Linked DNA regions of Enteractinococcus fodinae. Each later gene encodes a partner of the first gene's protein in a complex. Links are inferred from orthologs where the notes say so. Each region holds a gene or a part of one and is shown in the gene's direction. Other genes may lie near its edges. The genes, in order: hisF and hisH.

Evidence for each region.
Region 2: the proteins of hisF (region 1) and hisH are in contact, whole or in part, in a crystal structure (PDB 6RU0), measured with the Thermotoga maritima proteins. The link is inferred for Enteractinococcus fodinae from one-to-one orthologs. Residues at the interface, in WP_004080486.1 of Thermotoga maritima: Met1, Leu2, Ala3, Arg5, Ser40, Glu41, Asp45, Glu46, Ala70, Glu71, Ile73, Asp74, Ile75, Pro76, Phe77, Asp98, Lys99, Ser122, Gln123, Glu161, Thr195, Leu196, Asn247, Arg249, Glu251; in WP_004080484.1 of Thermotoga maritima: Asn15, Arg18, Arg22, Arg117, Leu118, Pro119, His120, Met121, Gly122, Trp123, Asn124, Asn134, Gly135, Tyr136, Tyr138, Val140, Tyr158, Glu180, Lys181, Ser182, Ser183, Lys184, Ile185.

Annotation. Positions count from the first base shown.
Region 1 is NZ_JAVDYJ010000001.1:1,406,525-1,409,674, forward strand. Bases 256-3,081 are described here. They hold hisF (imidazole glycerol phosphate synthase subunit HisF), read left to right. Parts: upstream 256-1,197; coding sequence 1,198-1,965; downstream 1,966-3,081. Other genes in these bases: J2S62_RS06630 (phosphoribosyl-ATP diphosphatase), read left to right, coding at 256-304; hisG (ATP phosphoribosyltransferase), read left to right, coding at 325-1,176; J2S62_RS06645 (maleylpyruvate isomerase family mycothiol-dependent enzyme), read right to left, coding at 1,977-2,654; hisI (phosphoribosyl-AMP cyclohydrolase), read left to right, coding at 2,721-3,081. In the rest of the region: more of J2S62_RS06630, read left to right, coding at 41-255; more of hisI, read left to right, coding at 3,082-3,134; J2S62_RS06655 (chorismate-binding protein), read left to right, coding at 3,127-3,150.
Region 2 is NZ_JAVDYJ010000001.1:1,779,060-1,782,248, reverse strand. The notes cover bases 111-2,975. They hold hisH (imidazole glycerol phosphate synthase subunit HisH), read left to right. Parts: upstream 111-1,156; coding sequence 1,157-1,795; downstream 1,796-2,975. Other genes in these bases: J2S62_RS08250 (SseB family protein), read left to right, coding at 2,725-2,975; priA (bifunctional 1-(5-phosphoribosyl)-5-((5-phosphoribosylamino)methylideneamino)imidazole-4-carboxamide isomerase/phosphoribosylanthranilate isomerase PriA), read left to right, coding at 1,972-2,718; J2S62_RS08260 (hypothetical protein), read left to right, coding at 1,795-1,959; hisB (imidazoleglycerol-phosphate dehydratase HisB), read left to right, coding at 540-1,157; J2S62_RS08275 (histidinol-phosphate transaminase), read left to right, coding at 111-460. Outside these bases: more of J2S62_RS08275, read left to right, coding at 1-110; more of J2S62_RS08250, read left to right, coding at 2,976-3,189. UniProt on the Escherichia coli protein: IGPS catalyzes the conversion of PRFAR and glutamine to IGP, AICAR and glutamate. The HisH subunit catalyzes the hydrolysis of glutamine to glutamate and ammonia as part of the synthesis of IGP and AICAR.

The DNA of each region.
Region 1 (3,150 bases):
CTTGTCAACGCAAGCACACAGAAACCACTACGCTAGTACTGTGAAAACCTTCGAAGAACTCTTTGCCGAACTGACTGAAAAAGCGCGCACGCGCCCGGAAGGCTCCGGGACGGTCCACCAACTCGACGCAGGGGTGCATGCGATCGGCAAGAAAGTCGTCGAAGAAGCTGCCGAAGTCTGGATGGCGGCACGTTATGAAACCAATGACGAAACAGCAGAGGAAATTTCCCAACTGCTCTACCACCTCCAAGTCATGATGCTGGCAAAAGGTATCTCCTTGGACGACGTCTACAAACACCTTTAACGAGGAGAATCGAAGGCATAATGTTGCGCATTGCTGTGCCCAACAAGGGCTCGTTGTCTGATGCGGCTCGTGAGACACTCATCGAAGCTGGCTACCGGCAACGTCGAGATTCCAAAGAACTGGTGCTCGTAGACCCGGATAACAGTGTCGAATTTTTCTATCTGCGACCTCGAGACATCGCCATCTACGTCGCCAAAGGCTCCCTGGATGCCGGGCTGACCGGTCGCGATCTCTTCCTAGACGCCCAAGTCGGCGATGCAGCCGAAGAGTTGATGGCGCTGGGCTTTGCTCGCTCCACCTTCCACTTTGCCGCACCGGCCGGTGTTTACTCCTCGGTAGAGGAGTTAGCGGGCAAACGCATTGCGACCTCGTACGACGGATTGCTGTCAGATTATCTGCAGGATTCCGAGATTGCGACCGATCGCATCGTGCACCTGGACGGAGCCGTGGAATCCTCGGTTAAACTCGGGGTGGCAGATGCCATCGCGGATGTGGTCGAAACGGGTTCCACGCTCAAAGCGGCCGGGATGGAAATTTTGGGTGAACCCATTTTGCGTTCCGAGGCCGTCCTCATTGGTCAAACCGGTAAACACCCGCAGGGTTTGGATAAACTTATCCAGCGGCTGCACGGCGTGCTCGTCGCCCGCGAGTACGTCATGGTTGATTACGACGTGCCGCGCGAACACATGGACGCCGCCCTGAAAGTCACCCCCGGTCTGGAATCGCCAACGATCTCTCCGCTGGCCGACGATAACTGGGTGGCAGTGCGCTCCATGGCCAAGAAAAAGGACATGAACCGCATTATGGACGAGCTCTACGAAATGGGTGCCAAAGCCATTCTGGCCTCAGCAATTCACGCCATTCGCCTATAACAATCAACCGCGAGGAATATTATGAGCACTGCAATTCGCGTCATCCCATGCCTGGATGTCAATAACGGCCGCGTCGTCAAAGGCGTCAACTTCGAAAACCTGCGTGACGCCGGGGACCCAGTGGAACTCGCTCATCGTTATAACGCCGCCGGTGCCGACGAACTCACTTTCCTCGACGTCACTGCGACCACCGAAAATCGTGACACCACCTACGATTTGGTCAACCGCACCGCCAAACAGGCCTTCATTCCTTTGACGGTCGGTGGTGGGATTCGCAGCGTGGACCACGTAGAGAACTTGTTGCGCAACGGTGCCGACAAAGTATCTGTTAGCTCCGCTGCCGTCACGAACCCAGAGCTCATCAATGACATCGCCCGTCGTTGGGGAGCCCAAGTCCTCGTGTTGTCGCTGGATGCCCGCTCCAATGCACAGATGCCATCCGGTTATGAAGTGATGATCAAGGGCGGTCAAGAAGGCACCGGAAAAGACGCTATCGAATGGGTCCAAGAAGCAGAAGAACGCGGTGTCGGGGAAATCTTGATCAACTCGATCGATGCTGATGGTACCCGCGACGGGTTTGATCTGGAAATGATCCGCGCAATCCGCCAGGCTGTCGGCGTACCACTGATTGCCTCCGGCGGAGCGGGGGAGCCGGCTCATTTCCCGCCCGCCATCGAAGCCGGTGCCAACGCTGTGCTGGCCGCGTCACTGTTCCACTACGGCCCAGATGACATGATTGCGCAAGTCAAAGACGCCATCGAAGCCGCCGGATACCCGGTCCGTCGCTAACCGGGTACCGACTACGGTCGGTCAATGAGTACTAAGGCGTGGTCTGGCCGGCCGAGTGCGTGTAACACCAGCTCGCCGGCCGGGCCCGTCACAAATGTTTGATCCGTCCCGCGTTTCGCCACGATACGTTCACCATTCGTTCGAATGAGCACATACCCGGTTTTTGCATTGGCATAGTATCTTCGGGCATGCTCGCGCAGCTGCTCAAACAGCGCATCAGCATACTCATCGGTCAGCTTGCGCGGCGCCCAGCGGGCCTGTGCACGGCGAATATCTTCGGTGTGCACAAAAAAATGTAACAGCATGCTTTCAGTCTCTTGGCGACGCTGGGTCACGCTACGACGCAATCGGGACAACAACGATTGACGCGGAGCTGCAGGGGGCTCTTCGGGCCCGTCGGCGATATTTCGGACGAGATTATAAAAAGCTTTGCGTGACGAGGACTCTTCGCCCAGCTGCTGGATGGCGGTATTGCGGGCTGCAGCACCGTTGCCAAGCTCGCGTTCAGTGACTCGATGCGGGTTTTCACGCAAATAAACTGCAGCTGCCAAATGCTGAGTCTGCCATTGCTCCACGAGCGTCGGCTCATTCGGTCCCGCAGCGTACAGCGCCGCTACCAGAGCAGCGCGCGATGCGGCAACGAAGTCATCGCCGTCGTAATTCATGGAGCCCGCAGATATGTTTGTCACATATGTGAAATTATCACGTGTTGATCAGTGGCAACAGGAGACAAGCCGCTCTAGACTGGATCCATCATGAACAATTCCAAAGTTTCACTGCCCGAATCCGATCTTGACCCTGAAATCGCGGCTCGGCTGAAACGCAATAGTGATGGATTAGTCCCCGCCATCGTCCAAGACGCCGACACTCTCGAAGTTCTCATGTTGGGCTGGATGAACGATCAGGCACTGCATATGACTTTGACAACCGGGCGCGCCTGGTACTGGTCTCGCTCCCGAGCCGATTACTGGCGCAAGGGTGACACCTCCGGCAATACGCAACACGTCGTGGCGGTATCGTTGGACTGCGACCACGATGCTCTGTTGGTGACCGTCCGCCAGCACGGTCCCGCTTGCCACACCGGCACCCGCACGTGCTTTACCGACCGACAACTGATCGTCACCGGAACCCAAGAGACCCCTGACACCACGAAAGGCCACGATGCGTGATATTGGCCCCGTGTTT
Region 2 (3,189 bases), 370 kb from region 1 along the record:
ATTGCTACCGGGACGCGAACGTCTTATTATCTCTCGCACCATGTCTAAAGCCTTCGCGCTTGCTGGTGCGCGGGTGGGGTACTTGGCCGCTTCTGCACAGGTGACCGATGCATTACGTCTAGTGCGGTTGCCTTACCATCTGTCGGCCATTACGCAGGCAGCAGCCAACGCTGCATTGCAACACGTGGACGTTCTGCTGGCAACCGTGGATCAGATTAAGGCCCAACGCGACCGAATCGTCGAAGAGTTGGGGCAGATGGGTCTCCAACCTGCGATCTCGGATTCAAACTTCGTCTTCTTCGGCTGGTTTGACGATGCCCATGCTGTTTGGCAGGGCTTATTAGACCGCGGGGTATTAATCCGGGACGTTGGCATCCCGCACCATCTTCGGGTCACCGCCGGAACAGAAGAAGAAACCACGGCGTTTTTGGTTGCGCTGCGGGAAGTAATCGGCGCATAACAACATTTCGTCCAGCATGGTGCGACTACAATAAAGAGCTGCACCGAACAACCGCCGAATAAGGAGTATCCGCACCGCTATGGCAGCAGAATTACTTTCTGGTCGAAAAGCGTCGATGCAACGAACAACCTCGGAATCGGATGTCTACGTTGAACTCGACCTCGACGGTACCGGAACGTCGAAGATTTCCACCGGAGTGCCATTTTATGATCACATGCTGGATGCTCTGAGCCGGCACTCCTTGATGGATCTGACGGTCCAAGCCACCGGTGACATCCACGTAGATGTCCATCACACGGTCGAAGACGTCGCCATTACCTTGGGTGAGGTGTTCAAAGTTGCTCTGGGTGATAAACGCGGCATCCGCCGGTATGGCGAAGCCACCATCCCGATGGATGAAGCGCTGGCACGGGCCGTGGTGGATTTGTCAGGTCGGCCATATTTTCTTCACGAAGGCGAATCCGAAGCGCAGGTGTATCACCTCATCGGTGGACATTTCACCGGTGCCATGACCCGGCACGTTTTCGAGTCCTTCACCCACCACGCGGCCATTAACGTCCACGTCGACCTGCTGCGTGGGCGCGATCCGCACCACATCGTTGAAGTGCAGTTCAAGGCATTGGCCCGAGCGTTGCGTCAAGCCATCGAACAAGATCCTCGCGTTGAGGGCATCCCCTCCACTAAGGGTGCGCTGTAGTGCCAACCAAGGTTCCAACTATCGCAATAGCTGATTACGGCATCGGCAACCTCGGTTCGTTAGCAAACGCCCTAGAGCACTGCGGTGCCAAGGTGGTTTTGACGGACCAGGGCCAAGAACTGCTCGAGGCTGACGGCATGATCTTGCCAGGTAATGGCGCGTTCGCAGCGAGTAAAGCGGCCATGCAGGATCGCAGTATCCTGCGCTGGGTTGGGCAGCGCGTGGCCGGCGGACGCCCGGTATTGGCAGTCTGTGTAGGATTTCAGATCCTCTTTGACGGCTCGGAAGAGTTCGGGTCGCACGAGGGCATGGGAGAATGGCCAGGCACCGTCAAGAAGTTGCCGACCAAAGCCGTGCCCCACATTGGGTGGAGTCACGTCACGCCCGTGGCTGACAGCGCGCTGTTCGCCGGGCTCACCGATGAACGCTTTTATTTTTCACATTCTTACGGTGTGCTCGACTGGAATTTTGATCAGGGCAACGAAGCGATGGTTCCACCACAGGTCTCATGGGCTCATCACGATGCCGACTTCGTGGCAGCGGTAGAAAACGGGCCGCTGGCGGGCGTGCAATTCCACCCGGAATTGTCAGGTCGCGCAGGCCTGACCCTGCTGAAGAATTGGTTAGGATCGTTCTAATGCCTTGGTGGTCGACTCTGTTGCTGGCGCTGGGTGGCATCTTATTAGGTGGCGCTTGGTCCCTGCATCGTCAACAGGCTCCCGTGTGGACACGGATTGCCTTTGTGATTTTGGCAGTGATGGCCGTCATCGCCGCATTCTTTACCATCCCTTGGGCCGAATAGTTACGGAGAATCATGACCACACCTTTACAACTCTTACCCGCAGTCGATGTACAAGACGGTCAAGCCGTCAGACTCGTACAGGGCGAATACGGCACAGCCACAAACTACGGTGATCCCTTCGATGCGGCGATCGGATGGCAAAAAGCCGGTGCAGAATGGTTGCACCTAGTCGATCTCGATGCAGCCTTCGGCCACGGCAACAACCGTGAAATCATTCGCCGTATTACCGGAGAACTCGGTATCAAAATTGAGCTGTCCGGTGGCTTACGTGACGATGCTTCCCTCGACGAAGCTTTGGCGATGGGAGCTACCCGTGTGAACCTTGGCACCGCTGCGTTAGAAAACCCGGAGTGGACCGCGCAAGTGATCGAAAAATACGGGGATAAGATCGCCGTCGGACTCGACGTGCGTGGTGAAAAGCTCGCGACCCGCGGCTGGGTGGAAGAAGGCGGCAATCTGTGGGATGTGCTCGGCCACCTGGAAGAGGCTGGCTGTGCGCGCTATGTCGTAACAGATATCACCAAAGACGGTACGCTCACCGGCCCTAATACCGAACTGTTGGTGAAAATCGCCGAACACACCGGCAAACCCGTTATCGCTTCGGGAGGCATTTCCACGCTGGATGATATAGCCACACTGTCTACCATGGTGGATCAAGGGATCGAAGGCGCGATCATTGGCAAAGCCCTCTACGCCGGGCAATTTACCTTGCAAGAAGCGCTCCATGTAGCCTCCGCTCCCGCAGGCGATGACTCCTAAGGCTTTATGAAAGACCAACCACAACTGCCCGGACACATTCAAGCAGCCATCGATCGCAACCTGGCCCGCCAAAACCGGGATGCCTTCGGTCGTCCCGCGGACTCGGCCGGTACCAGTTGGCAAGGCCGCGATCTCACCGGTCCGGGCATCGACGGCTCGAAGAATCCGCTGCACGCATTCGACACGGACGATGGGCTAGAAGACGAGCGGTGGACCAAGGTCAGTCAAAAACTGCTTGCCGGAGAAGCGGATGAAAAAGATGTCTTCAAGGTGCTGGAAGCCATCCGTGTCTTCGCCGCTGTGGTCCCTACTGTGGCGGAAACTTCGACGCACACCCACCGTGATGAGCACGGACATGAGCACACGATGGAATCCGATAAGGAAGCCGATGTAGCACTTGTGTCTTTGAAGTCAGCCGATGGGCGCGGTGCGCTACCGGTCTTCACTTCTATTCCGAAGCTGACAGCATGG